4 regions of the Clostridium sartagoforme genome follow, and region 1 is predicted to be linked to each of the others. Evidence: riboswitches for the same ligand, from Rfam matches in the RefSeq annotation. Region 1 holds a riboswitch; each other region holds the start of a gene.
What was found. A riboswitch is a leader RNA that binds a small molecule or an ion and turns the genes downstream of it on or off. The one in region 1 is predicted to bind S-adenosylmethionine.

Region 1 (7,886 bases):
CATATTGAAGAAACTATAGCACGTTACAATGAAGAAATACTTCCAGCTGTAATATTAATTCCAAGTAATCAAGGTTCATTAAATATTGGACTAAAGAGAATTAGTAATAGTGTGGAAAAAGCTGTTGGCGTTAATATTTTATAGGAAGGTAGGTTAGTAAGTTGAAGACCGGAAGAATTATTAAGGTTGCTGGTCCTTTGGTTGTTGCTGAAGGAATGGAAGAAGCAAACATTTATGATATGGTTAAAGTTGGAGAAAAGGGTCTTATTGGAGAAATCATTGAAATGAGAAATGATAAGGCATCAATCCAAGTTTATGAAGAAACTACAGGAATAGGCCCTGGCGACCCAGTTATTACAACAGGAGAGCCTCTTAGCATAGAATTAGGACCAGGTCTTATAGAAGCTATGTTTGATGGAATACAAAGACCTTTAAATGCTTTAGAAAGCGCATCAAACTCACCATTTTTAAAAAGAGGAGTATCAGTTAAATCATTAGATAGAGAAAAAGTTTGGACATTTAATCCTACAATTAAAAATGGTGAACATGTAGAAGCTGGAGATATAATAGGTACTGTACAAGAAACGTCAGTTATACTTCATAAGATAATGGTACCTTATGGCATTAAGGGAACTATTAAAGAAATTAAAGCTGGAGATTTTACTATAGTTGATACAGTAGCTATAGTAGAAACTGAAAATGGAGATAAAGAATTAACTTTAATGCAAAAATGGCCTTCAAGAAAAGGAAGACCATATAGCAAAAAGTTAAAACCAGAATCACCAATGATTACAGGCCAAAGAGTTATAGATACATTTTTCCCAGTAGCAAAAGGTGGGGCTGCTTCAGTACCAGGACCATTTGGAGCAGGTAAAACAGTTGTACAACACCAAATAGCAAAATGGGGAGATACTGAAATAGTTGTTTATGTTGGTTGTGGAGAACGTGGGAATGAAATGACAGACGTTCTTAATGAATTCCCAGAACTTAAAGATCCAAAGACTGGTGAAAGCTTAATGAAGAGAACAGTTCTTATAGCGAATACTTCAAATATGCCAGTTGCAGCTAGAGAGGCCTCCATTTATACAGGAATAACTATAGCTGAATACTTTAGAGATATGGGATATTCAGTATCAATAATGGCAGATTCAACCTCAAGATGGGCAGAAGCCTTAAGAGAAATGTCTGGAAGACTAGAAGAAATGCCAGGAGATGAAGGATATCCGGCATACCTTGGATCAAGACTTGCTGATTACTATGAAAGAGCAGGTAAAGTTGTATGTTTAGGTAGTGATGGAAGAGAAGGTGCAGTTACAGCAATTGGTGCAGTATCACCTCCTGGGGGAGATATTTCAGAACCGGTTTCTCAAGCTACATTAAGAATAGTTAAAGTTTTCTGGGGATTAGATGCAAACCTTGCATATAAGAGACATTTCCCATCAATAAATTGGTTAAACTCTTATTCATTATATGAAGATTCAGTTGATAAATGGATGAACAATGAAGTATCACAAGATTGGTCATCTTTAAGAATAGAAGCTATGACTTTACTTCAAGAAGAATCAGCTCTTCAAGAAATAGTTAGTTTAGTTGGTATAGATGCCTTGTCAGAAAATGATAGATTGAAATTGGAAATTTCAAAATCAATAAGAGAAGACTATTTACAACAAAATGCATTTCATGAGACAGATACATATACTTCATTAGATAAGCAATATAAAATGCTTAAATTAATCTTATTATTTAGAAAAGAAGCTGAAAGAGCTTTAAAAGCTGGAGTATATTTAAATAAGATATTAAATCTTGATGAAATTAGAGATAGAATAGCAAGAAGTAAGTATATATCTGAGAATGAAATAAATAAGATAGATAAAATAGAAGAAGATTTAAAAACTACAATAGATACTTTAATCAACGAAGAAGGAGGGGTTCTAAATGCTTAAGGAATATAAAACAGTTACAGAAGTTGTGGGACCTTTAATGGTTGTTGAAGGTGTTGAAGGTGTTAAATATGATGAATTAGTTGAAGTAGAACTTCAAACAGGAGAAAAGAGAAGAGGAAAAGTTCTTGAAATAAATGGAACCAAGGCTATGGTTCAATTATTTGAAGGATCTACAGGGATTAATTTAAAGGAAACAAAGGCACGATTTTTAGGTAAACCTCTAGAATTAGGAGTTTCTAAAGATATGCTTGGAAGAATATTTGATGGAATGGGAAATCCAATTGACAATGGGCCAAGAATAATAGCTGAAAAAAGAGTTGATATTAATGGTGAAGCTATAAATCCAGTATCAAGAGATTATCCATCAGAATTTATTCAAACTGGGATTTCAGCTATTGATGGACTTAATACTTTAGTTAGAGGACAAAAGTTACCTGTGTTCTCAGCTTCAGGACTTCCTCATGCACAATTGGCTGCACAAATAGCAAGACAAGCGAAAGTTTTAAATTCAGATTCTAACTTTGCAGTTGTATTTGCTGCTATTGGTATTACTTTTGAAGAATCTCAGTTCTTCGTAGATGAATTTAATAAAACAGGCGCTATAGATAATTCTGTATTATTTATGAATCTTGCATCAGATCCAGCTATAGAAAGAATAGCAACTCCAAGAATGGCACTTACTACAGCTGAATTCTTAGCTTATGAAAAAGGAATGCACGTATTAGTTATTATGACTGATATAACAAATTACGCAGAAGCATTAAGAGAAGTTTCAGCTGCTAGAAAAGAAGTTCCAGGTAGAAGAGGATATCCAGGATATTTATATACTGACCTTTCAACTTTATATGAAAGAGCAGGTAGACTTAGAGGAAAAGAGGGTTCCATAACTCAAATTCCTATTTTAACAATGCCGGAAGAAGATAAAACTCATCCAATTCCAGACTTAACTGGATATATTACAGAAGGACAAATAATTCTTTCAAGAGAGTTATACAAGAAAGGAATTATGCCTCCTATAGATGTATTACCATCACTTTCAAGACTTAAAGATAAAGGTATTGGTAAGAACAAAACTAGAGAAGATCATGCTGATACAATGAACCAATTATTCTCAGCTTATGCACAAGGTAAGCAGGCAAAAGAGTTATCAGTAATTTTAGGTGAATCAGCTTTATCAGATGTAGATAAGCAATATGCTAAGTTTGCAGAAGCATTTGAGGAGCAATATGTATCTCAAGGCTTTACAACGAATAGAAGTATAGAAGAAACTTTACAATTAGGATGGAAGCTTCTAAAAATACTTCCAAGAACAGAACTTAAGAGAATAAGAGATGAATACTTAGAAAAGTATATGCCAAAGGGAGATGAAGAATAGCCATGGCAAGATTAAATGTAAATCCTACTAGAATGGAGATGTCTAAGCTGAAAAAAAGATTAGCTACAGCTACAAGAGGACATAAACTTTTAAAGGATAAACAAGATGAGCTTATGAGGCAATTCGTTAATCTTGTCAAATACAATAATGAATTAAGAAAATCTGTAGAAGAAGAATTACAAGGTTCTCTTAAAGATTTTGTTATGGCTAGAGCTGTTATGAGCTCAGAATTTTTAGAAGAAGCAGTAGCTTATCCAAAAGAGAGTATATCTGTTGAAGTAGGAACTAAAAATATAATGAGTGTTAATGTTCCAGAGATGAAATTCCATAGACAGCTTGAGGGAGATGAAGGAAGTATATTTCCATACGGTTTTGCAAGTACATCATCTGAATTAGATGATTCAATAGCTAAGCTATATAAAATATTACCAAAGTTATTAGAACTTGCAGAAGTAGAAAAATCAACTCAGCTTATGGCAGATGAAATAGAAAAGACAAGAAGAAGGGTTAATGCTCTTGAATATATGACCATTCCTTCATTACAAGAAACTATAAAATATATAAGAATGAAGCTGGATGAAAATGAAAGAGGAGCTTTAACTAGACTTATGAAAGTTAAAGATATGATAGAAGCAAGAAATTAAGGAGATGTGAAAACATCTCCTTAATTTTGTTTACATATATAAGCTACATTATATGTTGTTTAATTACATAATAAACGTAACAGTTTTGTAATTGATAAATATGCCTATTAATAGTATAATAAAGTAATGAATTTTAGTAACTTAATGAATGATAGACGTGAGAAATCAAGGAGAAAATTATGATATATGCAATATCCTTTATATTATCTTTTTTGATAGTATATTTAATAACACCAATTTTAATTAAAGTATCTTTTAAATATAGTTTTACAGATAAACCAACTAAAAGAAAAAAGCATGGAAGAGAAATTCCACTTTGTGGTGGCTTATCTATGTTTATAAGCTTCTTTATAGTATATTTTTTTATTAATAGATATACAGCAATAGATGAAAAGTTATGGATATTTGCAGGTGCTTTATTAATATTAGCAATAGGTTTAATAGATGATACTTTTAAGACTAGAGGAAAAGAGTTCCCTATATACCCAAGGTTAATAATTCAATTATTAGCGGCATTTATAGTTTTTAAATCTGGAATAGTGTTTAGAGGATTTACAAATCCATTTACAGGAATTTACATACAATTATCAGGAGTACTACAATTTATACTAACTATGACATGGATCTTTGGCGTAACAACGGTTATAAATTGGTCTGATGGTATGGATGGCTTAGCAGGGGGATTGTCTTTGATATCATCTATAACTTTTGCAGGAGCAGCCATAATATTAAAGCAAAGTGAATCAATTAGTATGTCATTAATAGTATCAGGAGTAACACTGGGCTTTTTAATGTACAATAAATATCCAGCAAAGGTTTTTATGGGAGATTCAGGAGCTAATTTTTTAGGGTTTATCTTAAGTATAATAGCTTTAGATGGAGCTTTTAAACAAGCTACTCTAATGAGTTTATTTATACCTATTTTAGCTCTTGCAATACCTATTTTTGATAATATATTTGTTATAATAAAAAGGTTTTTAGATGGAAAACCTGTGTATCAAGCAGATAGAAGTCAAATACATTATAGATTAGAAGCAAAGGGATTTACTCCAAAGCAAGTTGTAACATATATAAATATGGTTAGCTTAGCTTTTAGTATAATTTCGATAGTATTACTTTTAATTAAGAATTAATATTTATTTCAGTGCACGGGTGTTTCTATGTTATAGGGAACAGTAATAGGACAGGTAACAGTTAACGGATACAAGTTGTTATATAGATTGGTTCTCAATTTACATCACAACTTGTTTCTTGATACCTGTGTACTTTACCAAAAAACTGTGAACCGCGAATTGTGCATTCTGAACTAATTAATATAAAAGGGGGGGCTTATTATGTATAGTGGTCAGTTAGTAAAACTAAGAGCATATAAGGAAGAAGATATAGAAAAGGCAACAGTATATATAAATAATGAAGAAGTAAAAAAACTTATGGACTCTGCAATCCCATTTCCTATGACTAAATGGCAAGAAGAAGAGTGGGTAAGAAGTAGAAAAGCAAATACGGATTTTACTTATGATTTTGCAATTGAGGATTTAAAAACTGGAAAATATATAGGCGGATGCAGTATTAATGAATGTGATGTAAAAAATAGAACTTGTGTAGTGGGAATAATGATTGGAGATAAAGAATATTGGGGCAAGGGATATGGAAGTGATGCACTAAAAGTACTAATCAAGTTTATTTTTGAAGAAGTTAACATGAATAAAATAAAACTTAATGTATTTTCATTTAATAATAGAGCAATAGCATGTTATAAGAAGGTTGGATTTAAAGAAGAAGGAATATTAAAAAAAGAGATATATAGAAATGGAAGATATTATGATGAAATAATTATGGCTATGTTTAAAGATGATAACTAAAGATTAGCCATATTTAATTAATAGTATTATTTACACAAGATATAAAATACTTTATAATTATAAAAAAGAATATACTAAGACTTTATCAAGAGTGGTGGAGGGACTGGCCCTGAGAAACCCGGCAACCTACAAAGGTGAAATGTAATAAGTGATTTTAATTTATATATTTCTATTGTGTGGTGCTAATTCCTGTTAGATAAGGGTAATTTATAGGCAATATATTAATACCCAAGTGTTATCTTTGGGTATTTTTTATTGCCTAAAAAATTATAATAGTTTTTAAAACTTAATTTTGGTGAATTATTCCTATAATTTTCACTACTTCTTATCAAGTATTCACTAAATAAACAACTGTGAATTATGCCTTGTAAACTGTGAACTTAAAAAGTGTTTTGCGCTTTTGTTAAAATATTTAAGCAATAAAATGGGGGGAAAATATGAATATTAAGAATTTATTTAATGAAAAAGAGGTGGTTTTTTCTTTTGAGATATTTCCACCAAAGCAAGAATCAAAAATCGATATAATTTACAATACCTTAGAGGAATTAAAAGATTTAAAGCCAGATTTTATTAGTGTAACTTATGGGGCAGGTGGGAGTTTATCAAAGAATATGACATGTGAAATTTCTTCAGTAGTAAAAAAGAAATATGGTATAGAGGCTTTAGCGCATTTAACTTGTATAAATTCAACTAAAACTCAAGTTGATTATATACTAAATAATTTAAAGGAATCAGGAATAGAAAATATATTGGCATTAAGGGGAGATATTCCAAGTAATTATGATGGAATTAGTGAATTTAATTATGCAAGTGATCTTATAAGTCACATTAAGAAAAGAAATGATTTTAATATAGTGGGAGCTTGTTATCCAGAAGGGCATTTAAATACTGTAGATTTAGATACAGAATTTAAAATTTTGAAGAAAAAGCAAGATTCAGGAGCAACGCATTTAATATCTCAACTGTTTTTTGATAACGAGTATTTTTATAATTTCTTAGATAAAACTAATGAGTACAATATAGATATTCCAATACAAGCAGGAATAATGCCTGTTATTAATACTAAACAAATAAAAAGGATTGTATCGTTATGTGGAGCTAAACTACCTAAAAAGTTCATTAAAATAATGAATAAATACGAATATAATCCAGAAGCCTTAAGAGATGCAGGAATCGCATATGCTATTGAGCAAATAATAGATTTAATATCAAGTGGTGTTGATGGAGTCCATTTATATACAATGAATAATGCATATGTTGCTAAGAGAATAAGTACAAATATATTTTCTATATTGGATACTATTAATAATTGTGAAAAAGTAATAAATTAGTTAATATATATATGATACTAAATAAAAAAGTTAAATATCTATATGGAGGATGAAATATGGAAAAGGTAGAAAGTTTTGAATTAGATCATAGAATAGTTAAAGCTCCTTATATTAGAAAGTGTTGTTTATTAACAGGGGAAAAAGGAGATAAGGTAACTAAATTTGATATTAGATTTTTACAACCTAACAAAGAAGCTTTTGGTACAGCAGCAATGCATGGATTAGAACATCTTCTAGCTCATGAATTAAGAGGAAGATTAGAAGGAATAATAGATTTATCACCAATGGGATGTAGAACAGGATTTTATTTGACTATTTGGGGAGATATAGAACCTTATGAAATAAAGAGTGAATTGGAATTTTCATTAAAAGAAATTTTGAATGCAACAGAAATACCTGCAGCTAATGAAATTCAATGTGGAAACTATAAGGATTTATCATTATTTGGAGCAAAGGAATATGCTAAAGAAGCATTGAAATCTGGTTTTTCACTAAATATCTATGGAGAAGAATAAATTAATAATTAAATTTTAATAACAAAAATAAAAATTATACATAAAAGAGTCATATTCTAATAAATATTATATAGAATATAACTCTTTTATTTTTATGTATAAATTATAATAGAACATAATATTAAATAAATAAAGTGAATATATAAATTTTTACATATTTCAAAATAAATAGAAATATGATACCATTTAATTATTAAAATATTTTGAAAATTTATA
Region 2 (7,886 bases), on a different contig from region 1:
CTTAACTTCTAATATGAAAGGAAGAAATTTAATTACAGGATTACCAGATGAAATTTCTATTTCAACAGAAGAAATAGTTTATGCTTTAAAGGAGTCAGTATCTTTAATTGTTGATAGTGTTAAATTTGTATTGGAAAAAACACCACCTGAACTTGCGGCTGATATAATAGAGAGAGGTATTTTAATGACTGGTGGAGGAGCTTTATTAGATGGATTAGATAAGTTAATAGAGCATGAAACTGGTGTTAGTGTTGAGGTAGCTAATAATTCTGTAGAAGCAGTTGCAGAAGGTACAGGTAAGGTTTTAGGATATTTAGATAAGATAGAATATGGTTCATTAGATGGCGAAATAACTCTAGTTGAGTAAATACATAGTATAGATAATATTTCTTATAAATAAAAGGGAGTACTTGTACTCCCTTTTATTTATAAGAAATATTATATGCGTAAATGATTGCAGATGATATGATTCTTGCCATTTCCATAACTAAATGAAGACGAATACTTCTAGAAGTAAAAAATTCAGCGTTTTCACTTGAATCTATAATTCCAATTATTGAAGCTGTACCAACATCTGGTAAGCTTTTACCTACACCTTTTCCGGGATGGATTGGATAATCTCTGGTATGTATTTCACCAATAGAATTAACCTCGCCTAAACAAGCATCAATTCCTATAATTAATGAATTAGGATGCATTTTATTAATTTCTCCTAATCGTCTATTTATATTTAAAGCGTGAATTGGAGATTCTATGGTTCCATAGACAGGAAGAGGGAATCGTCTTTCTTTTAAAAATGTTCCTACCATAGGACCTAAACAATCACCAATACATTTATCAGTACCTATACAAACTATTATAGTATTGTTCCTAATATAGCCTTTAATATGGTTTGCTATTTCAATATGAGAATTAAATTTGTTATATAATACTTTATGCTTCACTAAAAATTCACCCCCGATTATACAAATATATGTCTATAAGAAGATAATTATAATTAAATGTATAAAAAAACATAAAAAGGAAATTAATTAAATAAAAGGAGATGAATAAATTTGAAAAAGATTCTTATTTACATTACTACTATTTTAATAGGTGCTAGTATACCGGTGTACTTTCTATTAATATGGGAACCTCTAAAAAGTGAAGAAACTATAAGTAGAAATTCTATAGATATAAATACAGAAAATAAAATAGATATGGAAAAGTCAAATGCGAATGAAAAAGTTTTGAGTGATGAAAAAGCTCTAGAAGATAAAGAAATAAATAATGATAAAGAAATTAATAAAAAAGAAGTAACTTTAATAAAAAATGGAACCATTAATAATAATTTATTTAATGGATTAGAAAAAACTAAAAGAGAAGAAATAAATAAAATACTTAAAAACTTATCTGTAGTAGACATAATACAAATAAATGAATACTTTTCTAATAGTGAAGATAAAATAAATTTAAAAAATGGAATTTTATTAGTAAAGAAGAGGACATCAAATTCAGAGTATGAAGTCTTTAAAAATATAATGAATGAATATATTAATTTAGAAGAGTTAGAAGTAGAAATATAAAGGTATTCATAAATGTAATGTGAAAATTGATATAGACATAAAGTTATACATAAATGAAAGAGAAAATTGAAATTTAATATTATAAAGAAATGATAAGAAAAAAAGATATTAGTATTAAATTAAAGAAAATAGGAGAAAAATAGATTATAATAGATATAAATTCTCTAAATGCGTAGAAATTACACTTGAAATTAAGATATAATAAATATATACTAATCATTGTCAGTTAAGGCGGCAAGGTTTACTTAACTGATAAATGAATAAATTTTAATGGGGGAGTTCCCGAGTGGCCAAAGGGGGCAGACTGTAAATCTGTTACGTTTCGTTTCGATGGTTCGAATCCGTCCTCCCCCACCATTTTAAAATTTATTTAGTATATAATGTGCTGGCATGGCTCAACGGTAGAGCAGCTGACTTGTAATCAGCAGGTTGTAGGTTCGATTCCTATTGCCAGCTCCATAAAATGGGGGAGTTCCCGAGTGGCCAAAGGGGGCAGACTGTAAATCTGTTACGTTTCGTTTCGATGGTTCGAATCCGTCCTCCCCCACCATTTTATAAATAATTTTTGAAATTTAACGTGGAAGCATAGCTCAGCTGGGAGAGCATCTGCCTTACAAGCAGAGGGTCACAGGTTCGATCCCTGTTGTTTCCACCATTTTGGTATTGAACACTTGATGAAGTAGAGAGTAGTAATAACTGAATTTAGTGTGAAATTCCATCTGCTGAAAGAAGAGAATTAGATATTTTATTAATTAAATATGCTGGCATGGCTCAACGGTAGAGCAGCTGACTTGTAATCAGCAGGTTGTAGGTTCGATTCCTATTGCCAGCTCCAATATGGGGGAGTTCCCGAGTGGCCAAAGGGGGCAGACTGTAAATCTGTTACGTTTCGTTTCGATGGTTCGAATCCGTCCTCCCCCACCAAAGTTATTATCGGTCAAACACCAATTTAATGAAAAAGTGTTTGACCGATATTTTTTTATTTGTTAAATAGTGGGACTACCACTTAATAAAATTTAATGGGTTAATTTATATAAAATTAAGGAGGTCTTTATGAAAAGGTTATTAATATCCATATCAACATTGGTTTTGACATTTTTCTTGTTTACTGGGTGTAGCACATTTGCAGAAGGTGTTAAGGAAGGTTTAGAACAAGCTAAGAGCAATGACATTGAAAGTGTTCAGACGATAAAGTCTAATCTTTCTAATATTTCTATGAGTTTCCCAGAATCTTGGAAGGAAGCAAGTCTAAATGATGTGGCAACTATTCAAATGAGTCTTGAGGCAAAAGAGCAGTATATGATTGTTATTGAAGAAACTTCTGAGGATTTTGAAGACGAGTTTACTGTTGATGACTATGCTACAATCATAATGGAAAACATGAAAACAACTGTTGAAGGTGCAGATGTTTCAATGATTAATGAGTCAATAATCGGTAATAATATTTCTGCAAGGCAATTTGAGCTGTCAGGCTCAGTAAATAAAATTAAAGCTAAGTTTTTAATTACATGTATTGAACATGAAGATGTTTTTTATCAATTTACTGCATGGTCTACGCAATCTAAATATGAAGAAGCAAAGCCGGTTTTCGAAAATATTCTTAAAAGTATAAATTTCTAAAATAGTAATTTATATAGTAAAATAAAAAAGACAATATTTTGTCTTTTTTATTTTTTAATTTAAGTAATATTCGACAAAATAATACAATAAACATGAATAATTTTTAGGTTTTATAGTTGACTATTAGTATTAAAGATGCTATAATCTGAAAAGTAAAATTTGATATTAGTTCTTATCCAGAGAGGCGGAGGGAAAAGGGCCCGATGAAACCCGGCAACCTACTTCATTAAGTTTGAGTGTGGTGCCAATTCCTGCAAAGTAATTTGCAAGATAAGAAAGATTATGATTTTTATTATCTCTTCTTATCGAAGAGATTTTTTTTTATAAATAATTTTAGTTTAGAATTAATATCAAATAAAATGAAAGGAGAAATAAAATGAAAAGATTATTTACATCAGAATCAGTTACAGAAGGACATCCAGATAAAATATGCGACCAAATATCAGATGCAGTATTAGATAGTATTTTAGCTAAAGATCCAACAGCAAGAGTTGCTTGCGAAACTGCAGTTACAACAGGAATGGTACTAGTTATGGGAGAAATATCAACCAATTGTTATGTTGATATCCCTAAATTAGTAAGAGAAACTGTAAGGGAAATAGGATATGATAGAGCTAAGTATGGTTTTGACTGTGATACATGCTCAGTTTTAACATCAATAGATGAGCAATCAGGTGATATAGCTATGGGTGTTGATGAAGCTTTAGAGTCAAAGTCAGGCCAAAAGGACGAAGTTGAAGCAGTTGGTGCTGGGGACCAAGGTATGATGTTTGGTTTTGCAACAAATGAAACTGAAGAATATATGCCATTACCAATAGCTATGGCTCATAGGTTATCAAGAAGATTATCAGAAGTTAGAAAAAATGGTACTTTACCATACTTAAGACCAGATGGAAAAACTCAAGTTACAGTTGAATATGATGATAATAAAGTTGTAAGAATAGATGCAATAGTAATATCAACACAACATGGTGAAGATGTATCTCAAGAACAAATAAGAAAAGATTTAATGGAACATGTGATTAAAGCTGTAGTTCCATCAGAATTGTTAGATGATAATACTAAATATTATATAAATCCAACTGGAAGATTTGTTGTTGGAGGCCCACAAGGAGATAGTGGTTTAACAGGAAGAAAAATAATCGTTGATACATATGGTGGATATGGAAGACATGGTGGTGGAGCATTCTCTGGAAAAGATCCAACTAAGGTTGATAGATCAGCAGCATATGCAGCAAGATGGGTTGCTAAGAACTTAGTTGCAGCAGGAGTTGCAGATAAATTAGAAATTCAATTAGCTTATGCTATTGGAGTAGCTAAACCAGTATCAATAGAAATAGATACATTTGGAACTGGAAAGAAATCAGAAGAAGAAATCATTTCAATAGCTGAAAAGGTATTTGATTTAAGACCAGGAGCTATAATAAGAGATTTAGAATTAAGAAGACCAATATATAAACAAACAGCTGCTTATGGACACTTTGGTAGAAATGATTTAAATTTACCATGGGAACAATTAAATAAGGTAGAAGAAATAAAGAAACTACTTTAGTCAGTGAATAGGTTAAAGTTCACAGTGCACAGTTTTGGATGATTTTCAGCTTAGCTAAAAATCTAAAAATAAAATTAGAGCCTAATTAGAAATATACTAATTAGGCTCTTTGCTTTTCAGATGGGATGAAAAGTTACATTCAGCTGTAAATTGTGTACTGTACACTGTGAACTATATTAAGCTGAATGAACTGTTCTTCCACCAACAATTACTTTTTTTATATTTATATCTTCATCAAATAATACTAGATCAGCATCATATCCTTCTTTAACAAGACCCTTTTTATCTTCAACCTTACAATGTCTAGCAGCATTGAAAGTTGCCATTTTTACAGCTTCGTTCAAAGAAAGGCCAACATTCTGATATACATTTTTAACAGCTTTATCTAAAGTTAATATTGAACCAGCTAAACTTCCGCTTAGAAGTCTTGCAGCACCATCTTTAACAATAACATCTTGACCACCTAACGCATACATACCATCAGGCATAGCACATGCCATCATTGCATCAGTAACCAGTAAAACCTTATCTGTAGTTTTTTGATTATAAGCAATTCTAAGAGATGGATAAGATATATGAATACCATCAGAAATTGTTTCAGTAGTTATCTCACTATCAAATATAGCACCTACAACTCCAGGTTCTCTATGAGCAAATGGTGTCATTGCATTAAATAAATGAGTTGAATGACAGCAACCACATTTAATTCCTTCCATAGCTTCATTATAAGTCGCTTTTGTATGTCCTATAGAACAAACTATTCCCTTTCTTGATAATTCTTTTATTAATTCTTTAGCACCAGGAACTTCAGGAGCAATTGTTATAGATACGACGGCATCTTCAGCATCTCCTACCATAGCATTAAAGTTTTCTATTGTTGGTGGAATTAAGAAGTTAGGGTTTTGAGCCCCTATAGCTTTTGGACTAATAAATGGACCTTCAAGATGTGCACCTAAAACGATAGCGCCATCAGTACCATTTTCTTTAGCATCTTTTATAACAGACATTGATTTTCTTATATCATCTACGGATACAGTCATAGTAGTAGGTGTAAAGGAAGTAGTTCCATGTTTAACTATAGTTTTGGAAATTTCATTAATAGCTTCAAATGTACCATCCATTGTATCATAGCCTCCAGCACCATGAATATGAACATCTATAAATCCTGGAGATAAATATAACCCATCTGCATCTATTACTTCACTATCATCTGAAAATTTCGGATTTATTTCTTTAATTTTCCCGTCCTCAATTAAAACAGACCCTTTTTCTATTTTATCAATAAATATTATATTACAATTTTTAATTATCATATTAGCACCTCCAAAGTATAATATTAAAAAATTATTTGCTTGAATTTAATTACTATATTATGTATTCAATTATATCATAAAAATATAATTTGGATTAAACAAATGTATAGTTGTATAGTCTTCATTACGATTTATATATGATATAATTATATAATAAAATTGTAAAAATTAAAATATTATCAAAAAAGATTTGGAGAGATAGCATGGAATTTCTAAATGGAGTAGTAGAATCTATTGTATTCAAAAGTGAAGATACAGGATATGTTGTATCGAAAATAAGAGTTGATAAGGACTGCATTAATGCAGTTGGAATCGTTCCTTTTTTGAAAGAAGGGCAAAGTGTTAAATTAAAAGGACAATGGGTTCTTCATAAACAATTTGGGCGCCAATTTAATATAGATGAATATGAGGAAATACTACCTAATTCAATAGATGGAATTAAGAGATATTTAAGTACAGGAATAATCCATGGTATAGGGCCTATAACAGCAAAGAAAATTGTTGATAGATTTAAAGAGGAAACTTTAGATATATTAGAGAATCATATTGAAAGACTACAAGAAATTGAAGGAATCGGGGAAAAAAAGTTCAAGATAATTTACGAATCTTATATGGAGCAAAAAGATTTGAAAGATATAGTAATATACTTTCAAGGACATGGAATGACAACTAATCAATGTATAAAAATATATAAGAAATTTGGGGTTGATTCAAAGGCGATAATTTTAGAAAATCCATATATACTTTCTGATGAAATATCAGGAATAGGCTTTATGACAGCAGATAGAATAGCAAAAAGCCTTGGAGTAGAATTAATATCACCTTTTAGAATACAAAGTGGAATAAGATATATATTGAATCAATTCTCTGCATCCGGAAATACTTATATGCCTAAAGAAAATTTAATAGAAGAAGTAGGTAAGTTATTAAACGTATCTAGTGAATTGGTTGAAGAAAATTTATATAACTTAGTTTTAGAGACTAAAATAAAAATAGAAAAGATAAATGACATAGAATCAGTATTCTCTTTGCCATATTATTACTGTGAGCTAGGGGTTACCAATAAAATAATAACACTAAGTATAGAGAATTTTAGAAATATAAATGCAGATGTAGAATTTGAAATAAAATCATTTGAAAGAAAAAACAATATAAAATTTGCATCTTCTCAAAGGGAAGCAATAGTGGGAGCCTTTGAAAATGGAATAGAAATAATCACAGGGGGACCTGGAACAGGAAAGACCACAATAATAAAAGCAATAATAGAAATATATGAGAATAATGGAATGAAGGTTTTATTAGGTGCACCAACTGGAAGAGCAGCTAAAAGAATGACGGAATCTACTGGAAGAGAAGCTAAAACAATACATAGATTACTTGAAATGGGTGTAAGTGAAGATGAAAATTCGTACTTTGCGAAAGGTGAAGGGGAACCATTAGAAGCTGACGTAGTTATAATAGATGAAGCATCAATGATAGATATAATGCTTATGCATAGCCTACTTAAAGCTATAAAACTTGGAACCAGGTTAATAATAGTAGGTGATGTAGATCAATTACCTTCAGTAGGAGCAGGGAATGTCCTAAAAGATTTGATAGAAAGTAATTTTATAAAGGTTGTAAGGCTTAAAGATATATTTAGACAAGGAGAAGCAAGTCTAATTGTAACTAATGCTCATAAAATAAATAATGGGGAAATGCCATATATAAATAGAAGAGATGGTGATTTTTTCTTTGAGAATAAAGAGGATTTAGAAGAAATATTATTTACTATAATTGACTTAATAAATAGAAGATTACCTAAATTTAATAAGGAGTGGGATAGATATAGAGATA
Region 3 (7,886 bases), on a different contig from region 1:
AATATATACTCTACTTCTATATTTGTAATTACTAACAAGCCCTCTTCGTCTATATCAAACAAATCATTATGATGTGCTACTGAAGTATTTGCATTTTTCAAATTTTTAGTACCTACATGAATATATGACCCTGGTACTTCTATTAAGAATTCTGCAAAATCGTCAGCTCCTAACCTCTTTGGCGAATTAGTTATTACATTTTCTTTTCCAACTATATCACTAGCAATAACCGCCACTTCTTCACTGACTTTTTCATCATTTATAAGAGGTGAAGCATAGTCTCTAAATTCTACTATAACTTCTGCTCCATATATTTCTCCAATAGACTTTGCTATTTTCTCTACTGATTTATTAGTTTTTTCTCTTGATTCAAAAGTAAAACTTCTTGTTGTTCCTTCTAAAACAATTTCTTCTGCTACTGTATTGTAAGTAGTTCCCCCTCTAATCAAACCAACTCCTACTACTACTGTATCAACTGGATCAGTTTGTCTACTTACTATTGACTGTAGATTTACTACTATTTGGCTTGCAATATATAAGGCATCAGTTGATAAATGTGGTGCAGATACGTGACCGCCTTTTCCTTTAACAGTTATTTTAAAATAATCACATGAAGCAGAAATTGGACCACTTGTTACTGATACTTTGCCTACCTCTAAATGGGATGCCACATGTGCTCCAAGTATTTCTTCTACACCATCTAAGTATCCTTCCTTTATAAATACCTTAGCTCCTTGTCCAACTTCTTCAGCTTGTTGAAAAATTAATCTTACTTCTCCATTTAACTCTTTTTCTTTTTCTTTTAAAATTTTTGCTGTTCCAAGAAGACTAGCTGTATGCCCATCATGACCACAAGCATGATTATATCCATTGCTTTGTGATTTATATTCTACATCTTTTGAATCTGGAACTTTAAGAGCATCTATATCTGCCCTTATTGCTAAAATTCTATTTGATTCATTTTTACCTTTTATTATTCCTAAAACACCAGTTGCCCCAACTCTCTTATGTGGAATATTCAACTTATCTAATTCTTCTTCTATTTTTTTTGCTGTATTATATTCTTTTAAGCTTTCTTCTGGATGTTTATGAAAATACCTTCTTAAAGAGGTAATATAATCTTTTTCCTTTATTACATAATCTTTTATATTCATTAAAAAGCCCCCTTATATTTAGTACTATCTATTAAAGCCCTATAAGATAGATACTTATTTAATAATATTCTTTATTATTTCCAAGTTGGTATATAAGCCCCTTTATATACTTCTTCTATAACCTTTGCTACATCTTCTGATCTATAGGCATCTACAACCTTCTTATACAGTTCATTGTCTTTATCCTCAGTTCTTGAAACTATTATATTTATATAAGGATTATCAGTACCTTCTTTAACTTGTTCTAAATAAATAGAATCATTTTTAGGATTAAATCCTGCATCAACTGCATGTCCACCGTTTATTAATGCTGCAGCTACATCGGCTAATAATCTTGGAGTTTGTGCAGCTTCAACTTCTACAAATTTAATATTTTTAGGATTTTGCGTTATATCACTTAAAGTTGGAGTATATCCTGCTGTTTCATTTACTTTAATAACTCCTGCTGATTCTAAAACCTTTAATGCTCTTCCCCCATTAGTTGCATCACTTGGTATTGCAATGGAATCACCATCTTTTAATTCATCTAAAGATTTTATTTTATTAGAATATACCCCAAGTGGAGCTATTATCGTTTCTCCAATAACTGATAAATCTAAATTTCTATCTTTAATATCTTGATTTAAATATGCATAATGTTGGAAGGAATTTAAATCTATTTCTTTATCTGCTAAAGCTTGATTTGGCTGACTATAATCAGAAAAGGTAACAAGCTCTAAAGTTATTCCTTCTTCTTGAAGATTCTTTATTACAGGCTCCCATTGATCTGTATTTTCACCAACTACTCCTACCTTAACTACTTTATTCTTTCCATCTGTATTCTCTGTCTTTGCCCCTTGGCATCCTGCCAATGATAAAAGTAATGTTCCTGATATTATAATATTTAATAATTTTCTTGTTTTCATATTTTAACGCCCCTTTTAATTTATTTCTTATTGCTTAATTTTAATGTGTTGTTTTTTTTATTATTATATTTCCTGCCCCTTGAATTATATTTACTAAAATAAGTAGGATTATAACAGTTACAAAAGTTATATCTACTTGATATCTTTGATATCCATATCTAATTGCTAAATCTCCAAGACCACCTCCTCCCACTGAACCTGCCATAGCTGTTAATCCAACTAAGCTTACAAAAGTTATTGTTGTAGCCCTTACGATGTTTGGTACACCTTCTTTTAAATATACTCTAAAAATTATTTCAAATGGTGATGATCCCATTGCTTCAGCAGCTTCTATTATCCCCTTATCAGTTTCAGATAAAGCACTTTCTATTTGCCTTGCAAAAAATGGTATTGTTCCTAAAACTAATGGTACAAAGGAACCTTTTGTTCCTATAGCTGTTCCTACTATGGCCCTAGTTAATGGTATAACAGCTGCTAATAATATAATAAATGGTATTGATCTAGTTATATTTATTACTTTTTCTAAAACAAAATATACTGGTTTATTTTCTAATATATTTCCTTCTCTCGTTACTACTAATATGACTCCTAAAATAATTCCTATAACAAATGATATAAGGCCTGCTACTAAAATCATAATTAGTGTTTCTCCTGTAGCCTTGAATATATCTGGTATCTTTGTTATTACATTAGGCAGTAATTTTTGCACTAAGCCTTCCATCTTTAATCACCTCAACTTCTACATTATTTTCTTGTAAATAACTTATAACATTATTAATCTTGGCTTCTTCACCTCTTATTATTACAACAAGTCCCCCCAGCGGAGATTCTTGAATTATTTCTATATTCCCAAATATTATATTGGTATCTACATTAAATTCTCTGGATACTATTGAAATTATTGGCTCTGTTGTACTGTTTTCTATATATTTTAATTTTAAAATTTTTTCATTTTCTTTAATATCTACAACTGAAGATTTATTTTCTATCAAATCATATATATTGCTTAGTGAAGATGTACTATCTATAAAGTTTTTTGTAACTTTTTCTTTAGGCTCTGAGAATATTTTAAATATACTTCCTTCCTCAACTACCTTACCATTTTCCATAACTGCTGCCCTTGTACATATTTCTTTAACAACTTGCATTTCATGAGTTATTATTACTATTGTTATTCCAAACTTTTTATTTACTTCTTTTAAAAGTTTTAATATAGACTTTGTGGTTTGTGGATCTAAGGCACTAGTTGCTTCATCACAAAGCAAAACCTTTGGATCATTTGCTAAAGCTCTTGCAATTCCAACCCTTTGTTTTTGTCCTCCACTTAATTGAGATGGATAAGAATCTGCCTTGTCATCAAGTTCAACAAGTTTTAATAAATCTTTAACTTTATTTTTTATCTCTTCTTTTGAGTAACTACTCCCTTTAAGTGGATAAGCTATATTTTCAAATACTGTTCTAGATTTCATCAAATTAAAATGCTGAAATATCATTCCTATCTTTTTTCTTTCTTCTCTAAGTTCCTTATTTGATAAAGTACTTAAATCTTTCCCATCTATAACTACTTGTCCATTAGTTGGTTTTTCTAAAAAGTTTATACATCTAACTAATGTTGATTTTCCTGCTCCACTAAATCCTATAATTCCATAAATTTCACCTTTATTAATATTTAGTGTTACATCCTTAACTGCTTCTATTTTATTAGCTTTTGATTCATAGGTTTTGTGTAAATTTTTTAATATAATCATATTTTCCCTCCTTTTGCCCCAAAAAAGTGGACACATATAATTTTGTTTGTTTTGTTTCTTAGCTTCAAGTAATCACATTACTCAAATTTTAAACTATTCATAATTTCCTAAGGAATAAAAAAAACTGCTTTCCTAAAAATAAGAAAGCAGTGTATTATACACATATATATTTTTCTCATTCTTATCTTTCAGATGCAATTACATCTGCAGGATTTAGCACCTTAAACTATAAAAGCTTATAATTATAACTAATATAATTATAATATAATTCAGGTTGCCAGACTTCATAGGGCCAGTCCCTCCGTCTTTCTTGATAAAAACTTATTTAATTTTTGTTCTTGTTTCGTATTATATCCCTATATATTTTTCATGTCAATAGTTTTATTTCTTTTTTTAGATAATTAATCTAGTAAATAATTTTATTTTGAATTCAATATTGCTTCAATCATTTCGATTTCCCTGCCACTAAAAACTAAATTATTTATTATATTTTTATTGTCTATTATTTGCTCTGGCTTACTAGCTCCAATAAGAACTGTTGTAACCAAATCATCTCTTAATACCCAAGCTAAAGCCATTTGTGCTAAACTTTGATTTCTACTTTCTGCTATTTTGTTTAATTCCATTAGCTTATTAATTTTTTCAGTAGTTATATCTTTTTCATTTAAAAATCTACTACTTATTTTTTTAGCCCTTGAATCTTCTGGAATTCCCTTAAGATATTTATTAGTCAATACTCCTTGAGCTAAAGGTGAAAATGCTATTGATCCTATTCCTTCTTCTCTATGAACTTCATGCAAGCCTTCAACTTCACTCCAACGATTAAACATACTGTAGCTAAATTGATGAATAAGGCATGGAGTCTTGTTTTCCTTTAATATTTTAGAAGCTTCTTTTAATTCTTTAGGATGATAATTTGATAATCCTACATATAGTGCTTTTCCTTGTTTAACTATATCAGTTAAAGCTGACATTGTTTCTTCTAAAGGTGTATTTGGATCTGGTCTATGATGGTAAAATATATCAACATAATCTAAACTCATTCTTTTTAAACTTTGGTCTAAGCTTGAAATCAAGTATTTTCTTGAACCACCATTACCATAAGGACCAGGCCACATATCATAACCTGCTTTAGTAGATATTATCATTTCATCTCTATAACTACTAAGATTATTTTTTAATATTCTACCAAAATTTTCTTCAGCAGATCCATATATAGGTCCATAGTTGTTTGCTAAATCAAAATGTGTTATTCCATTATTAAAAGCTTCAAATATGATTGCCTTTTGATTTTCCATAGGGTCTACCGATCCAAAATTATGCCATAATCCTAAAGCCACTCTTGGCAGCAATAATCCGCTACTCCCACATCTAATATATTTCATCTTTTTATATCTGTCTTCGTTTACACTGTGCATATTTTCACTCCTCATTTCAATATTATAAAATTTTATTTTTTATTATTAGATTTAGCTTTTACATTGTTTTTCCATTCATAGTTACGCCCTTATTTAATATAATTATATCTCTTCGATTTCTTTTTTTATATATTTTTTATATTAGTTTTTCAAATACTAAGTTATTATCAGAAAAGTTTCTCTTTGTACACAATAAAAAATAAGCCCCAACTAATAATTAAATTAGCAAAGGGCTTCTTTAAAATCATATTTTATTTACCTCTTTAGTCTTTAAGCTGTTTATAATATATAACTAATCCACTTCCGAGAATTCATCTTTACCTACTCCACAAAGAGGACAAAGCCAATCTTCTGGCACATCTGCAAATGCAGTTCCTGCTTCTACCCCATTATCTGGATCCCCTACTTCTGGATCATATATATACCCACATACATCACATATAAAACTTTTCATAATAATTCCTCCATATTTAATATATTAAATTTATAATATTGAACTTATATAATCTGCTGCTCTTTCTACATCTTTTTCTGATTCTTCATTAAGGGAGAATCTAACTCTTACAGGGAATTTAGTATCAATCATACCTGTTGATTTTATTATTGAAGATGTGTTTAAAACATTAGCATTAGTTTCATTTAAATAATCTTGAATTATTTCTATTGGTTCCCCACTCCATCCAAAGGATCCAAATGCACAAGCTACCTTGCCTTCTAAGTTTATATCCTTTAATTTCTTTAATACATTTTCAATTGAACCTATTAAATCACCATATTTTGTTGATGTACCAAATAATATTGCATCTGAACTTTTAATAGCTTCTAATATTTCTTCTTCATCAGTCTTATCTGGATTTAATACTAATACTTCAATATCTTCTGCTTCAAATTCTTTTTTAAATTTGTCTGCAATTCCCTTTGTTGAATTTCTCATTGTTGTATAAACTATTGTGGCTTTTTTACCTTTTTTAGTTTCTTTACTCTTTTCATCATATATAGAAATATATTTTTCAATATTTTCATCTAGTATATATCCATGAGAAGGCGCTATTATATCTATATCAAGCTCTTTAACTGCTGAAATCATTGGTCTTACATACTTTTTATGTGGTGACATTATTAAATCGTAATATACAGTAAAAGCTTCTGTTATATCTGTATTTGCCTTGCTTGAAAGATATTCCTTAGCTTTTAAATGTGTACTAAATATATCACAAGGGAATAATACCTTATCTTCCTTACAGTAAGTTATCATAGTTTCTTCTGTGTGAAGATATGGAGTCATTTTAAATAATAAGGTTTTTCCTCCAATATCAAGGGTATCTCCATCACCTACAACTAAAAATCTTTTTTCTTCAATTTTATATAATTCTTTTAAGTGATAAACAGCTTTTTCACTACAAACTACAGTTGCATTAACAGCTTGTCTTGCAAGTCCTCCCAAAGCACCTGAATGGTCTGGTTCTGTATGATTTATAACTATATATTCTATATCCTTTAAATCAATAATTGATTTTAAATTTTCTACATATTCTCTTGTGTATATTAAATCTACTGTATCTATTACTGTTGGTTTTTCTGTTTTTAATAAATAACTGTTATAAGTTGTACCATCTAATACTAATCTATGAAATGGAACATCTCTATCATCTATAATTCCAACTCCATAAATATCATTTTTAATTTTGAATTCTTTTCCCATTTCTATTCCTCCTAAATTTATAGTGTTTTATAAATTATATATGTCTGTTTTTCATATCAATCTTTACACTATTTCTATCTTTACTAGCTTTTAAGTAAATTCTATATTTTTATTATAAGAATTCACCTTGGAACTTTATGTGATTAGAATCAAAATTTATATTATTATATATTAACATTATTTTCATGTTATTCTATTAAAAATCCTGCTCCTTTAAGCCCAGCATCATCTCCAATTTTTGCTACTCTTATATCTACCTTGTCTTTATTTATTACCTTTTCTTTAACCTTTTCTTTAACCTTTTCTATTATTATTTCAATAAGTGATTGGTTATATAAAATTACAGAGCCTCCTAAAACTATAACTTCAGGGTCAACAACTGATATTATATTTGAAATTCCCTTTGATAAATTTTCACATAATTCATCAACTAAAACTTTTATTTCTTCATTATTATTTTTATATAATTCAAAAACTTCTGGTGTTTCTATACTTCTTCCAAGAACTTCACTTGCTTTTCTTGCAATATTTGGTCCACTACATTGTCCTTCAAGCCCACCTTGAACTAAACCTGAATGACTATATTTATCTTCATTTATTATCAAATTGCATATTTCTCCTGCAAAGCTATTTGCACCATTTACTATCTTATTATTTATTATTAAAGCTCCACCAACACCTGTTGATGCAGTGATATAAAATACACTTTCAGCTCCTTTTGCACATCCTATCATTGCTTCTGCAAGTCCAGCAACATTTGCATCGTTGTTTACCTTGGTTTTCAACTCAGTTTTACTTTCTATATACTTTTTTACATTGAAATTATCCCATCCAATTAAATTAGGAGCCTTAAGTATTGTTCCTGTTTTAATATTAAGTGGCCCAGGACTTCCAACCCCTATTCCCTTTATACCTTTACTCTTCCAATTAATATTTATGTAATTTATTATTTTATCTAA
Region 4 (7,886 bases), on a different contig from region 1:
ATTGTTGGTCTAGTATATGCAGTAGTTTATTACTTCTTATTCTTATTCATCATTAAGAAGTTCAACTTAAAAACTCCAGGTAGAGATGAAAATGAAGAAGAAACTAAACTTTATACTAAAGCAGATTACCAAGAAAAAGCTGGAATTCCTCAAGCTGATATAAAAGAAGCTTCAAAGGGTAAAAGCAATGAAATAGTTGAAAAGGCTCCAGCAGTTTTAGAAGCATTAGGTGGAGAAGCAAATATAGTTAGTGTTGATGCTTGTATAACTAGATTAAGAGTTGAAGTAAAAGATAAAGCAAATGTAAATAAAGACAAATTAAAATCATTAGGTGCAGCTGGCGTTGTTGAAGTTGGTAATGGAATTCAAGCTATTTTCGGAGCTAAAGCAGATGCATATAAAAATGAAATTAAGAACATCCTAGATATGGATTAATATACATTGATTTTCCCTATAAATAGAGGATCATTAGATTAGCTAATGACTCCTAGACTGCTGATAAGTATCAGCAGTCTTTTTTTGTATAAAATTTTTTATTTCTTATTGACTTACATTTTAAAGGATAATATAATTTGTATATACAAATAGTATATACAAATTATTAATTTATATAAAAAGATTTATAAGTAAAATAATTATATAAAGAATTTAAGGTTTATAATAATGTAAGGGAGATTTTATATGGGGACAAAAGTCGGGTTTTCTCAAGTAAATATAACACCAGAAATTGGAGTGTTACTTTCAGGGTATGATAATTTTAGGCCTTCAAAAGGTATCCATGATGATTTATTTGCAAGAATATTAATAATTGACAATAATGAAGAATTATTATGCTTTATACAAATGGATACACTTTGTGTAGATAATTATTTTATTCAAGAATTACATGATAAAATTAAACACTTAGGAATAAAAAGAGGAAATTTAATTGTGGGAGCTACACACACTCACTCTGGACCTAAGGGAGTTTCTGATAATATAAATGGAATACTTAATGGATTAGAAGAAATATTTGGAGAATACAATAAAAATTTAGTTGAAGATTATATTAATAAATTAATAGAAGGAGTAAGGGGAGCACTAGATAATAGAGAAAATTGTGAAATACAAATAGGAATTTCAAATGTTTATAATGTATGTAGTGAAAGGCATAATATTAAATTTCCTTGGGATACAGAATTATTTACAATTGAATTTTTACTTAATAATGGTAAAAAAGTATTAATGTATAATTTTTCATGTCATCCAACAATAATGAACCAGGAAAATTTATATATTACAGCGGATCTTCCTTCTGGTGTATTAAAGCATTTAGGAAATTCATACGATATGATTACTTTTACTAATGGAAGTGCTGGTGATATAAGTACTAGATTTACAAGAAAAGAATCATCATTTGATGAAGTAGATAGGCTTGGAAAAAATTTATCAGATGCAATTAAAAGTAGTTTAAGCAATCCTATATATAAAGGGCCTATAAATAATATACAAGTTAAAAATTATAATTTAGATTTAGAAATTAAAGATTTAGATAGTGTTGAAGAAGCTCAAAAAATATTATATGAGTTAGAAAAGAAATTAGAAGAAGTTAAGAAAAAAGAAATCTCTTATAATGATTTAAGAGTAATAGAATCTCAATATGAAGGGGCTTGCACAAATTTAAAATTTGCTAAAAATATAGGTAAAATGGATAAGCTAAATGTAGAAATAAATATAATAAAAATAAGTAATTGGAATTTAATAACAGTACCTGGGGAACTTTTTTCAAGCTTAGGCAAGAAGATAAAGGAAGTTGGTAATAATATAATTTTAGGATATACCAATGGATATTATTTATATTTTGCTGATGAAAAATCTTTTGATAATAAATGCTATGAAGCTTCCTCAAGTATTATAAAAAGAGGACAAGGGGAAAAGATGATTTCTTTTATATTAGAAAAGCTAAAACAAGATTTTGATAATAAATAAAATATAAAGATTTTAAAAAGAAAATAGTGTAAAAAAAATTTTACGCTAACTAAATTATGTAGGGGGTATATAAATGATAATAAACAATTATTTAGATTTTGTAATTTCAAAACTAAAAGAAGTACAAGAAACTCAAAGTCAAAATATAGAGAAGGCAGCAGACTTAATAGTAGAATCTTGTAAAAAGGGTGGAAGATTTTATGTATTTGGCTCAGGGCACTCTCATATGGTAGCTGAAGAATTATATATTCGTGCTGGAGGATTAGCATATGTACAAGGGATATTACCTCCAGAATTAATGTTACATGAAATGCCTAATAAAAGCACATATTTAGAACGATTAGATGGATATTCAAAAAGCATTCTAGATTTATATAAAGTAAACAAAAATGATACTATAATGGTTGTTTCTAATTCAGGAAGAAATAATGTACCTGTTGAAATGTGTTTATATTCAAAGGAAATAGGAGCAAGTGTTATTGCATTAACATCTCTTAAACATTCTACTAAAGTTGAATCAAGACATAAGTCAGGAAAAAATATGTATCAAATAGCAGATGTAGTAATAGATAATTGCGCTGAAAAAGGTGACGCTGCATTTTATGTAGAAGGATTTGATGTACCTATAGGAGCAACTTCAGATGCAACAGGTATAGCAATAGCTCAAGCTATAATAGCAGCTGTTATTGATAAATTAGTAAAGGCAGGAATAGAACCACCAGTATTTAAAAGTTCCAATTTAGATGGAGCAGATGAGTATAATAATGAATTATTCAATAGATATTATTAATATTTAAGATAAGTATTATATAGATTATATTATATTTGAACTAATGTTTAATAATATGCTATATTAATATAAAACATAGGCAAAAGATATAGAATTATATTAATTTAAAAGCAGGTGACTAGATAATGAAAGAATCAGGAAAGCCTATTTATAAAGAAATTATTGATTATATAAAGAATGAAATAAAAGATGGAAGGTATGAAAAAGGAGAAATTATTCCTACAGAAGAGGAATTCTGTACTCTTTTTAATACAAGTCGTATGACAGTAAGAAGGGCTATTGATGATTTAGTTAGTAAGGGGATGTTAACTCGTATAAGGGGTAAAGGAACTTTTGTGGCTAAGTTCAATATTGAAAAAACAATGAACTCTGTTTCTAAGGGATGGAGCGAAACAATGGAAGCTTTAGGTTTTAAAACTTCCTCAAAAATTTTAATGTTTGATAAAGTTAAAGCTGATAATTATATTGCAGATAATTTAAAAATACCTGTAAATAGTGAAGTTTACGTTTTGGAAAGATTAAGGTATGCAGATAATAATCCAGTAGTAATAGAAAAAATATTTATATCATCTGATAGGTTTCCTGATCTCGATCAATATGTTCTTGAGAATGAATCAGTTTATAATGTATTGAGAAAAAAATATAATATTAAGATAAATCATTCTTATCAAAAATTAAAAGCAGTAGAATTATTAGGAGAAAAAGCTAAATTCTTTTCAGATACAGGAAAAGCAATTGTCATTGAGATAATTACCACAAATTATGATCAATATTCTAAACCTATAGAATTTGGTATAGATTATGTAAATAGTGAGGTTTATTCTTTAAGATATGTAATTAAGGAATAAAGATATTATTTCAAATTACGGATGAATTTAATTTTTAAATTTAAGAATTTTTACAAAATAGAAAAAGGCTATACTTCTGACTAAGCTAAATTACATTAAATAAGTGTGATTTATTAGTTAGAAGGATAGCCTTATTATATTAAGGATTTTTATATTAACCATAAAATTAAATATATAATTATTCAAGATTAATAAAAAGAAAATTGATACTACTAGAAACTTAGTTATAATTATATTAAAGGGAGGTCTGAATATGGATATAGGAATATTAGGCTATGGCGGAGTAGCTAAAGCTTTAATAAAATTATTACAAGATAAAAAAGATACATTAAAATCTATGAATTTAGATATAAAAATAAAATATATAATAAAAAGTGATGGTGGAATTTACAATAATAATGGAATAGATATTGAAGAAATTATAAAAAATAATTTTAATTTAAAAACATATAAAGATAAGTTTGATGAAAATATAAATATAAATACTATTATAAAAAATAAAGATATAGATACTTTAGTAGAACTAACAAACACTAATATAGAGACAGGCGAACCAGGATTAACTCATATAAAATTAGCACTAGAAAATTCTATTAATGTAGTAACAGGAAATAAAGGACCAATACTATTACAATATAAAAATCTAAAAAATTTGGCGAATAGAAATAAAGTTAACCTTGGTATAGGATGTACAACGGGAGGTGCACTTCCATCCATAAATGTTGGTACTTTTGATTTAGCTGGAGCAGAGATACTAGCAATTGAAGGGATATTAAATGGAACAAGCAATTATATTTTAAGTGAAATGTATGAAAATGAAATTGAATATGGTGAAGCTTTAAATAAGGCAATAGGCTTTGGAATTGCAGAAGCAAACTATAATTTAGATGTACAAGGTTATGATACCGCATCAAAAATATTAATATTAGCAAATGCTATTATGAATTCTGATTTAAGTATTAAAGATATTGATATAAAGGGAATAGATTTATTAGATAAGAATTTAATAATGAATGAAAAAAAGAGAGGTAATAAAATTAAGTTAATAGGAAAAGTATATAAAGAAGGTAGTCAAATAAAAGCATATGTAAGACCAGAAGTAATATGTAAAAGTCATCCTTTATACTGTGTAGATGATAAAAATAAAGGTGTATTTTATAGTACCGATACATTAGGGGATATTAGTGTAATAGGTGGTGCATCAGGAACAATGAATGCAGCAGCATCTATATTGAGAGACATTATAAATATAAATTGCGAATATAAAGGCTACGATAAATAGATATGTTTCATAAGCTAAATAGCTATGAAAAGAAGTATTAAGCTCGCTATATGCTTATTTACCTTCGCCAACTTATATTAAGAATTTAAATTAAGAATGAATTAAGTTATTGGTAAAAAATAATTGGTGAGGGACATTAAAATTTAGTTGAGTTTAGCAGACTATAATTAAGCTTGTTCCATGTTCACTATAAAATCAAAATAACTGTGAACTGTGCCTTGTATGCTGTCAACTATATAACTTGCTTAGTAATTTAAAACCATGGCAACTTTAGGTTGACAAAAAGCAAATAGTAATTGGTAGTATAATACACTTGTATAGGGTATTTTTTTTATAGAGGTGATAAAAATGAAATTTTCAGAAAAGTTACAGTCCTTGAGAAAGGGAAAAGGATTATCGCAAGAAAAGTTAGCGGAATTATTAGATGTATCTAGACAAGCGGTTTCTAAGTGGGAGTCTGGTCAAACCTATCCTGAAATAGAAAAGTTAATAGTATTATGTGATTTGTTTGAAATAACATTAGATGAGCTAGTAAGAGATAGAGATAGTATGGTTAATGATACAGTTATTAAAGAAATTAATCTAGAAGATAAAAGTAGTAATGAATATGAAGAAAAAGACGAAAATAAAGAAACTGGTGAAAATAAAGAATTAGATGAAAATGAAGAAAAGGATGAATTGATAATATTAGGAGGGTTTATCGCTGGAACAGCAATTGGATTACTTACAAATAATTTAATGTTAGGAACAGTCGTAGCCTTTTTAGGATTAGGATTATCATATATTATAAAAGGAATTAAAATTTAGATGGCATAAGTTGCAATAGATATTTTTAGGAGAATAATATGAAAAAAGAAGAGAAAAAGATTTTAAGAAATAAAATATTATCAATAAGAGATTCACTAAATAGGAATGAAAAAGAAATAATGGATAATGAAATATTTAATAAGTTAAAAAATACGGAGTTATATAAGAATGCTAGAAACATATTTATTTATATTAGTTTTAGTAATGAAATAAATACAATAAATATAATAAAAAAAGCTTTAGAAGATAAAAAGGATGTTTTTATTCCTAAAATATATAAAACTAATAAATCAATGAAAGCAATAAAGTTAAACTCCTTTGATGATTTAAAGAAAAATTCAATGGGAATATTAGAGCCAATAGATGATTCTAAATATATTGAAAAAGAAAATATAGATTTAATAGTAGTACCAGGAGTTGTTTTTGATAAAGATTGCAATAGAATAGGCTATGGGGGAGGATATTACGATAGATATTTAAAGGATATAGCTTATAAAGTTAATAAAGTTGTCTTAGCTTATGATCTTCAAGTAATTGATAAAATAGAAAGTGAAGAACATGATATTAAAGTAGATTATATAATAACTAATAGTAAAATTATAAAAAATTACCAATAATGGTTGAAAAGTATAAAAATGTAGTGTATTATAAAATATAATTAAATAAATAAAGACTTTATTAAGAATGGTGGAGGGACTGGCCCTATGAAACCTAGCAACCTACTAAATTATGAAGATATTTTGTAAATTAGTGTGGTGCTAAATCCTGCAAGCTATGGCTTGGCAAATAAGGTATTTCATTAAACTTTTTAATGAATAATTTAGTATTTTAGGTTGCTTCTTATTTTGAAGTAACTTTTTTTATTTTATTAAAAAATAATATCTAAAAGTATAAGCAATAAGCAATTATATTAAAAAGGGGGCTTTTAATATGACAAATCAATGGAAAAAAGGGACAATATGCATTCAAGGAGGGTATGCACCAAAGGCTGGAGAGCCAAGGGTATTACCAATATTTCAAACAGCGACATATAAATATGATGATCCTGATCAATTAGAAAAGTTATTTAATTTGGGGGCTGAAGGACATCTATATAGCAGAATATCAAATCCAACAGTGGGAGCATTGGAAGAAAAGTTTGCTAAACTGCAAGGTGGTATTGGGGCAGTAGCTACCTCATCAGGACAAGCAGCTTTATTATATGCAATATTAAATATATGCAGCGCTGGAGATCATGTTATATCATCAGCGAGTTTATATGGGGGAACTGTCAACTTATTTACAGTAAATCTTAAAAAAATGGGAATAGATGTTACTTTTGTAGATCCAGAAGCAAGCCAAGAAGAAATACTTTCATGTGCAAAGGATAATACTAAAGTAATATATGGAGAAACAATAGGAAATCCAGGATTAGATATATTAGATTTTGATAAATTTGCAGATGTTTCAAAAAGGTTAGAAATTCCATTTATAGTAGATAACACAGTGGGAACGCCATACTTATGTAATCCATTTGAACATGGAGCTAATGTAGTAGTACATTCCACAACAAAATATGCAGATGGTCATGCTCAAAGTATTGGTGGAATAGTAGTTGATGGTGGAAATTTTAACTGGGCAAATGGAAAATTTAAAGATTTCACAGAACCAGATGCAAGTTATCATGGGTTAAGGTATGTAGAAAGCTTTGGAAATGCAGCATATATAACAAAATTAAGAGTTACATTAGGACGAGATTTAGGGGCGTGCCAAAGTCCCTTTAATGCTTATTTAACTAACTTAGGGCTAGAAACTCTTCATTTAAGAATGGAAAGACATTCACAAAATGCTTTAGATTTAGCAAAATGGTTAGAAAAACATCCTAAAATAAGATGGGTTAATTATCCATATATTGAAACGAGCTCTCAATATGATAAAGCAAAAAAATATTTAAAAGGTGGAGGAAGTGGATTATTAACTTTTGGAATAAATGGCGGTATAGAGGATGCAAAAAGGTTTGCAAAATCATTAAATTTAGTAGCATTAGTAGTAACATTAGGTGATGTAAGAAGCTGCCTTTTACATCCAGCAACAACTACTCATAGTCAATTATCTGAAAAAGAACAGATAGCAAGTGGAGTAACTCCTGATTTGATGAGAGTATCAATTGGAGTAGAAGATATAAGAGATATAATCTCAGACTTTGAACAAG

Region 2: another riboswitch for S-adenosylmethionine. It lies ahead of metK (methionine adenosyltransferase); the one in region 1 lies ahead of metF (methylenetetrahydrofolate reductase [NAD(P)H]).
Region 3: another riboswitch for S-adenosylmethionine. It lies ahead of ABDZ60_RS04975 (methionine ABC transporter ATP-binding protein); the one in region 1 lies ahead of metF (methylenetetrahydrofolate reductase [NAD(P)H]).
Region 4: another riboswitch for S-adenosylmethionine. It lies ahead of ABDZ60_RS04040 (O-acetylhomoserine aminocarboxypropyltransferase/cysteine synthase family protein); the one in region 1 lies ahead of metF (methylenetetrahydrofolate reductase [NAD(P)H]).

The regions. Positions count from the first base shown of each region.
Region 1 is NZ_BAAACH010000037.1:187,968-195,853, reverse strand. Features, by position in the region: gene ABDZ60_RS14870 (V-type ATP synthase subunit F) at 1-144, shown strand, start outside; gene ABDZ60_RS14865 (V-type ATP synthase subunit A) at 162-1,943, shown strand; gene ABDZ60_RS14860 (V-type ATP synthase subunit B) at 1,936-3,318, shown strand; gene ABDZ60_RS14855 (V-type ATP synthase subunit D) at 3,321-3,962, shown strand; gene ABDZ60_RS14850 (MraY family glycosyltransferase) at 4,142-5,095, shown strand; gene ABDZ60_RS14845 (GNAT family N-acetyltransferase) at 5,297-5,824, shown strand; SAM riboswitch class I at 5,904-6,027, shown strand; gene metF (methylenetetrahydrofolate reductase [NAD(P)H]) at 6,262-7,155, shown strand; gene ABDZ60_RS14835 (S-ribosylhomocysteine lyase) at 7,212-7,670, shown strand.
Region 2 is NZ_BAAACH010000022.1:84,262-92,147, reverse strand. Features, by position in the region: gene mreB (rod shape-determining protein MreB) at 1-367, shown strand, start outside; gene yyaC (spore protease YyaC) at 423-944, opposite strand; gene ABDZ60_RS10600 (hypothetical protein) at 1,056-1,565, shown strand; tRNA gene ABDZ60_RS10595 (tRNA-Tyr) at 1,838-1,922, shown strand; tRNA gene ABDZ60_RS10590 (tRNA-Thr) at 1,950-2,024, shown strand; tRNA gene ABDZ60_RS10585 (tRNA-Tyr) at 2,031-2,115, shown strand; tRNA gene ABDZ60_RS10580 (tRNA-Val) at 2,145-2,220, shown strand; tRNA gene ABDZ60_RS10575 (tRNA-Thr) at 2,326-2,400, shown strand; tRNA gene ABDZ60_RS10570 (tRNA-Tyr) at 2,405-2,489, shown strand; gene ABDZ60_RS10565 (DcrB/PsbP domain-containing protein) at 2,619-3,185, shown strand; SAM riboswitch class I at 3,355-3,462, shown strand; gene metK (methionine adenosyltransferase) at 3,562-4,737, shown strand; gene nagA (N-acetylglucosamine-6-phosphate deacetylase) at 4,914-6,050, opposite strand; gene recD2 (SF1B family DNA helicase RecD2) at 6,254-7,886, shown strand, end outside.
Region 3 is NZ_BAAACH010000011.1:298,156-306,041, reverse strand. Features, by position in the region: gene ABDZ60_RS04990 (M20 metallopeptidase family protein) at 1-1,154, opposite strand, end outside; gene ABDZ60_RS04985 (MetQ/NlpA family ABC transporter substrate-binding protein) at 1,229-2,059, opposite strand; gene ABDZ60_RS04980 (methionine ABC transporter permease) at 2,100-2,780, opposite strand; gene ABDZ60_RS04975 (methionine ABC transporter ATP-binding protein) at 2,749-3,807, opposite strand; SAM riboswitch class I at 3,986-4,127, opposite strand; gene mgrA (L-glyceraldehyde 3-phosphate reductase) at 4,227-5,225, opposite strand; gene rd (rubredoxin) at 5,518-5,679, opposite strand; gene ABDZ60_RS04960 (FprA family A-type flavoprotein) at 5,710-6,927, opposite strand; gene ABDZ60_RS04955 (ROK family protein) at 7,116-7,886, opposite strand, start outside.
Region 4 is NZ_BAAACH010000011.1:54,898-62,783, forward strand. Features, by position in the region: gene ABDZ60_RS04005 (PTS transporter subunit EIIC) at 1-435, shown strand, start outside; gene ABDZ60_RS04010 (neutral/alkaline non-lysosomal ceramidase N-terminal domain-containing protein) at 682-1,968, shown strand; gene ABDZ60_RS04015 (SIS domain-containing protein) at 2,042-2,758, shown strand; gene ABDZ60_RS04020 (GntR family transcriptional regulator) at 2,884-3,606, shown strand; gene ABDZ60_RS04025 (homoserine dehydrogenase) at 3,860-4,888, shown strand; gene ABDZ60_RS04030 (helix-turn-helix domain-containing protein) at 5,237-5,695, shown strand; gene ABDZ60_RS04035 (5-formyltetrahydrofolate cyclo-ligase) at 5,734-6,312, shown strand; SAM riboswitch class I at 6,368-6,488, shown strand; gene ABDZ60_RS04040 (O-acetylhomoserine aminocarboxypropyltransferase/cysteine synthase family protein) at 6,626-7,886, shown strand, end outside.